DNA from 2 places in the Streptococcus sp. UBA4344 genome. Region 2 is predicted to be linked to the other one. Evidence: riboswitches for the same ligand, from Rfam matches in the RefSeq annotation. Region 2 holds a riboswitch; the other holds the start of a gene.

Region 1 (3,405 bases), on a different contig from region 2:
CATCAACGGGTATTTCAGCATTTGATCGTGCTAAAACTATTCAAGCTTTGGCATCACAAAGTAGTAAAGCTAGCGATTTTCATCGCCCTGGGCATATGTTTCCTTTAGTGGGACGAAGTGGCGGTGTTTTGCAACGTCGAGGGCACACCGAAGCTAGTCTTGATTTGGCGCGTTTAGCTGGTGGTAGTGAGGCAGCCTATATTTGTGAAATTTTAAAAGAAGATGGCACTATGGCCCGTAAGACTGATTTATACACGTATGCTGAGAAATGGAATTTGACCATGATTGAAGTGGGTGATATTGCCCGTTATGTGAGTTTTCAAGACAGCCCAAAGGTAAAGTTGCCATCGGCTTATGGTGATTTTGAGTTGCGCTTGTTTGAAGATGAAGAACATCGTGAGCACGTTTTGTTGTCAAAGGGGGGGTTAACAAGCGATGAGCCACTTTTATTGCGTTTGCACTCAGAATGTTTGACAGGAGATGTTTTTGGTTCTTTACGTTGTGATTGTGGTGAGCAATTACATGCAGCAATGAACCAAATTGATAAAGTTGGGCGCGGAGCTATTTTGTACCTTCGACAAGAGGGACGTGGCATTGGACTTAAAAACAAACTTAAGGCTTACCAGTTGCAAGAAGAAGGTATGGATACCTATGATGCCAACCTTGAACTTGGTTTTGCACCAGATGAGCGCGATTATCAAATTGCGGCAGATATTCTATCATTTTTGAACATTAAGCAAATCAAGTTATTGACTAACAATCCTGACAAGTTAGAGCAACTTGAAAAATCTGGCGTTGAGATTGTTGAACGCTTGCCTTTGCAGATGCCGGCTCATCAAGAAAATCGTGCTTATTTGCAAACCAAACAAGAAAAATTTCATCATTTACTACATATCGTATAAGGAGAAAAATCATGACAACATTTGAAGGAAAATTTATCGGAAAAGACTTAAAAATTGCTATTGTAGTCGCACGTTTTAATGAATTTATCACCTCAAAATTATTGGGAGGTGCCATGGATGGTTTGATTCGCAACGAAGTAGCTGAAGAAGATATTGATGTTTATTGGGTCCCAGGTGCTTTTGAGATTCCATTCATGACCAAAAAAATTGTTGCGACTGGCAAATACGATGGAGTTATCACACTCGGAAGTGTTATCCGTGGGTCAACTAGTCATTATGACCTTGTTTGTAATGAAGTGGCAAAAGGTGTTGGTCAAATCAATCTTACGAGTGATATTCCAGTCATGTTTGGCGTGGTTACGACAGAAGATATCGAACAAGCTATCGAACGCTCAGGTTCAAAAGCTGGAAATAAAGGTAGCGAATGCGCACAAGGTGTACTTGAAATGATTAATTTGGCAAAACAAATTTAATTTAAAGACATGACAAAAGCTAAGGCAAGTAGCCTTAGCTTTTGTAGTGTTACGCTTAAAGAGGAATAGTTATTTTTTTACCAAGAAAAGTTTTCCTTGTGTTGGTATGATAATAGCAAGTGCTAAAATGACGAAAATCAAAGTCAATAGTCCAGCTGTTCCGTTGACGGTAAATGAATACCAGTAGGGAGACATGTCTTTTGGAGCATAGCTTCCCCAGAAGATAAAGCCTGCTACATAATGCCAGAAATAGCGGACGAAAACAGCAAGTATCGCACCGATAGTTGAGTAAATTAAAGCGCGTCCCTTGTTATCTTTAGAAAGAGCATTTTGAAATGGTGCAGATAGAAAACCAGCTAATCCCATCGAGATAAAGGCGATAATGTATTCAATAATAACTTGTGATAAAGCCAAGTACCAAACTTTTCCTAAAATGAAATGAAGTAATCCCCAAATCAAACTAGCCAAAGTTCCATATTTTGGACCACGTCTTAGAGCAAAGAGAACGACAGGGACAGTACCAAATGAAGGGGTGAACCAACTAGCAAAATCTGGGATATAAGATAAGGCCATGGCAAAAGCAGCAACAAGTGCAGTCTCAATTAAAGCAGACAATTGAGAATTCTTTGACGACATAAAAAGCTCCTTCTAATACAAAGGAGCTTTTTACTGATAATATGTTCAATGCGATTTCAAACAAGTTTAAAAAAGTCATGTCACAATCCCTACGCTCGTCCTAACGAGATCAGGTTATCAGGATTTCGCAAATGCGATCTCAGCCAGAGGCACTCCTTTGTGAAATATATTTGCTTATAGTCTAGCATGAACGAAAGTTTCTTGTCAAGACAGTTTGCAATAATTTTTTGAAAATTCTAATTTGTTTTCGAAAATTTTTGAAAATGCTAATCAAGACCATAATTGTAATCATCATCTTGCATAGCTTCGACAGAACCAAGAAGGTAGCCGTTTCCAACCTGACTAAAGAAGTCGTGATTAGAAGTACCAGTTGAGATACCATTCATGACGATTGGATTGACATCATTAGCGGTATCAGGAAATAGCGGATCTTGGCCTAAGTTCATAAGAGCTTTATTAGCGTTGTAGCGTAAGAAAGTCAGAACTTCTTCGGTCCAGCCTACTTCGTCATAGAGTGTTTTAGTATAATTTTCTTCATTTTCATAAAGTTGGTAAAGTAAATCATACATCCAGTCACGCAATTCTTCTTGTTCTTCTTCGGATAATTCATTGAAACCAAGCTGGAATTTATATCCAATGTAAGTGCCATGAACAGATTCATCACGGATAATTAATTTGATAATTTCAGCGACATTTGCCAATTTATTGTTACCAAGATAATAAAGAGGGGTGAAAAATCCAGAATAGAAGAGAAAGGTTTCAAGGAAAGTTGAAGCAACTTTTTTTTGCAGAGCAGTACCATTTTCATAAATATCATTAATGATTTTAGCTTTTTTCTGCAAATATTCGTTGTTATTTGTCCATTCAAAAATGGCTTCAATCTCTGATTTTGTATTCAGGGTTGAAAAAATAGAAGAGTAAGATTTGGCATGGACTGACTCCATGAATTGAATATTGTTGAGAACAGCTTCTTCATGAGGTGTTCTGACATCTGCACGAATAGCTTCAACACCAGATTCTGATTGCATGGTATCAAGAAGAGTTAAGCCACCAAATACCTTACCAACCAAATCTTTTTCTTGGTCTGAGAGTTTACGCCAGTCATCTAAATCATTTGAGAGAGGAATACGCGTATCAAGCCAGAATTGTTCTGTTAATTTTTCCCAAGTTGATTTATCAATGACATCTTCAATCTCATTCCAATTAATGGCTTTATAATATGTAGTCATGTTTCTGATTTCTCCTAAGAGTAGTTATAAGAAAGCTAGCCAGAAGACTGGCGCTTCAATTGAAGTTCTTTAAGTTGTACCGGTTCATGTCGTCACATAGCAGTTATCACACAAAACCAAATGACTCGATACTAGTCATTTGATGAAGTTGGTAAGTGAACTAGG
Region 2 (3,405 bases):
TTAAATTTAACCATTAACAGCTAAGACAAATATAAAAAAACAGTCCAGTGGACTGTTTTTTTGTACTTATAAATGAATCAAATCTCTATTTGTGAACGTTGAGCATGAAAATAAAATTTTTCTCAAAATAAGCACTTTGAATATATTCAAAAAATATACCTAATCGTCATTGCCTTTAATGGCTTCTTGCATGCCAGAAGTGTAATAGTCAGCAGTTGAATGACATTCTAAAATCCGTAAAACGTGGATAGCCTCTTCCATTTGCTTCTTACCAGCTTGCTGCTGCCCTTGTTTGTAGCTAAATAGCCCCTTTGCCCATAGATAAACAATACGATAATAAGCTTCGCTTTCTTGGTAAAAATGCTTTTGAATTTGTTTGTCAAAGTAATTAGCATTGATGAAATCGTTCTCATCAATACATAGCAGAAAACCATTGAGCAACATGTTATGAATGATTTTTCGATTTTCTTTGATTTCTCCTAAAAAATCAGTCTTTCGAAGGCATTCTCTAGCGTACATGGTAAACAAATCAGGAGATAATAAGGTAGAGCAAATAGAAAGTAATGTCAGCTCATAATTGCCCCAAATTTCAGTATCAAAAAGGTAATTATAAAGAAAAGTTTCCTCTTTAGCTGTCAGTTCAACACTCTCATCAAAGGCTTTCAAATGTGCTTTAACAATTAGCGCATATATCATTCCTGTCTCTTGATCTTGCTGTTTTTTAAGTTCACTTTCATACAATTTTTGTAAACCAGCACTATCAAATTTTTCCTCACAAGCATAGATTTTCTCTTGTAATTCTACCAAGTCGCTTTTTAAAAATCCTCTAGTCAGATAAAGAAATTCATTGATTTCAATGTGAGTATTTTCAAGTGCTATAAATAATTTTTGAGCAGAAAGGTCATTCTTTCCGCTTTCAAATTTTGAGAGCATTGAAGGAGAGAATTGCCCGCCAGAGGCTTTAGCTAGCGAGATATGTTTACTTTCTCTTAATTCTTTGAAGGCCTGCCCTAAATATTTCATATTTTACTCCATTTTAAAAGTTCTTTTGTACACATTATACCCTTTTTTTATCAATTGACAACTTGCTGGGCAGATTTTCCTTTATCTAAAATTTTCTGAATATTGTTGCATATTTAGAAGTGGTGTGGTATAGTTATTCTGTAATTAAATAAGACATTTGGGGTGCGTAAAAGCTGAGATTATACCCATTGAACCTGATGCAGTTAGAACTGACGAAGGGAAATGTGTGAGCAACAAAAAGCTGTTTTTTGTTGTGCAAAAATCGATATAAGATAGTTCTTTTGTAGAGTCAAAAGAGCTGTTTCGCAGTTTTTAAATAGATAAACTCCATTTGAGATTTTTCAAATGGAGTCTTTTTATTTCTGTGAGCTTTTGGTGCATGTTAGTGTCAGGAAAGGAATTTTTATGGCGAGTAATCGTGTACATCGTTTAACTGTTTTAGCTATTATGATTGCCTTAGACTTTTTGTTAACACCGCTTTTTAGGATTGAAGGTATGGCTTTCATGTCAAGCGTGATGAATATCATTGCTGGAACATTTATGACGCCACTTTATGCTGTGGCTATGGCTTTTATTGTTGCTATTATGAGAATTTTAACTCAAGCTGGTGTGGCTAGTGTGGCTCCTTTAGCAATTATCGGTTCTGTTCCGGGGGCATTTTTAGCAACTTATTTTTACCGTTTAACGAAGAAACCAATCATGTCTTGGTTTGGTGAGTTTCTTGGAACAGGTATTATTGGTTCACTGGTCTCAGCACCTGTTATGGTCTGGTTCTGGACATTTTCAGCACATGGTGATGAAGAAGTCTTATCAAAAGCTAGTCAGGCACAATCATTACTCTTTTTTACACCAAGATTTGTTTTAGCAACACTTATTGGTGGTGCCTTAGCAATGGCTGTGCTTAAAGGATTAAAGGATTAAAGTATTCAAGTTATTTCATGCATTTGGAAAAATTATATGTAGCTAAGGGAATCAAAGAGGGAAAATAGGTAATGAAAAAAGCAAAAATGTTTGATGGTTATGCAAATGCTTATGATCAATGGTTTATGTCAAATGCAAATGTCTTTGCTAGTGAACTGAAATTGTTACACCGAGCATTGCATGGTATTGAAAAGGATAATATTTTGTCGATTGGTTGTGGTAGTGGTTTGTTTGAAGCAGCACTCAATCGTGAATATGGTATCAAAGTTCAACGTGGTGTTGAACCTTCAAATGACATGGCTGAAATTGCCAGAAAACGTGGTATGACTGTTAAGATTGGCGATGCTGAAACAAGCCAATTGACTCCAAATGCTTATGATGTCATTTATTTAAATGGTTGTTCAAGTTATATCAAAAATTTATCAGCAGCATACCAAAATTGTCATAAAGCTCTGAAAAAAGGTGGACATTTAATCTTGCTTGATGTGCCTGTCGAAAGCGCTTATGGCATTTTGTACAAATTTGCTGCACATGTTGGTGAGTATGACAAGGAAATCTTTAAAGAAATTGCACCAACTTTCCCTTATCCAATCGAGCTTGTCCGCTCCGCCATTTTTCATTCGCCACTTGAAAAAGAAAATATTCTTCGTGATGAACTTGGTATGACAAACATTCGTTATTTCCAAACTCTAACTGCTCAGCCAATCTACACTAATGATTTTGTGGAAGAGCCGATTGAAGGATACGACAAAGGAGGTTATGTTGCCCTTGTCGCTCAAAAATAAAGCTGAAAAGGTTATTTTTCTAGATTTAGATGGTGTGATTTTTGATTCTTATGGATTATGGGACGAGGTTATAGAGCAAGTATTATCACATGCAAACATCCCATATACTCAGTCAATTAAGAAGCAGCTTTGGTGCTTAAACATGATAGAAGCACAAGAATATTTAGCTAATTTATTTGCGAAGAAAAATGTGGTCTATCAAGCCAAAAAAGTTAAAGAGCAGCTAGTTAAAGCTTATCAAAAAGTCTTGCTGATGCCTCATGCAGCTGAGTTTTTAGCAGATTTGTCTAGAGAGGGTTATGTGATCTATGCGGTCACTTCAAATTATGATGATTTGGCTAAAATAGGTCTTGAATCAAAAGCAGTATTGAAATACTTTTTTAAAATCTATTCTTGTATTGAGGAAGGATTTGCGGATAAAACTGAAGCTTTTTATCGTTTCTTGCTTGATAAAGAAATTCTTAATGGCGAAAAAGTTATTTACCTAGAAGACAGCTCTCGAAATCTAGTTGAAGCTCAAAAATGTGGTATTAAAGGAATTTACCTATCAAACGCTGATAATCCTCAAGATAATCAAGGACAGAGATTTTACACTATTCGATGTTTAAATGACTTTAAAAAATTTGTAAAGGAAGAAAAAATGATTAATGAAATGAAAAAACGTAGTCTTATCTTT

The links. A riboswitch is a leader RNA that binds a small molecule or an ion and turns the genes downstream of it on or off. The one in region 2 is predicted to bind thiamine pyrophosphate.
Region 1: another riboswitch for thiamine pyrophosphate. It lies ahead of thiT (energy-coupled thiamine transporter ThiT); the one in region 2 lies ahead of thiW (energy coupling factor transporter S component ThiW).

The regions. Positions count from the first base shown of each region.
Region 1 covers NZ_DGTE01000006.1:6,769-10,173, forward strand. The annotation lists gene ribA (GTP cyclohydrolase II) at 1-902, shown strand, start outside; gene ribE (6,7-dimethyl-8-ribityllumazine synthase) at 914-1,375, shown strand; gene thiT (energy-coupled thiamine transporter ThiT) at 1,445-2,011, opposite strand; TPP riboswitch at 2,081-2,178, opposite strand; gene nrdF (class 1b ribonucleoside-diphosphate reductase subunit beta) at 2,278-3,240, opposite strand.
Region 2 covers NZ_DGTE01000007.1:10,088-13,492, forward strand. The annotation lists gene B4D49_RS01400 (Rgg/GadR/MutR family transcriptional regulator) at 160-1,023, opposite strand; TPP riboswitch at 1,172-1,261, shown strand; gene thiW (energy coupling factor transporter S component ThiW) at 1,429-1,944, shown strand; gene B4D49_RS01410 (class I SAM-dependent DNA methyltransferase) at 2,016-2,729, shown strand; gene tenA (thiaminase II) at 2,713-3,405, shown strand, end outside.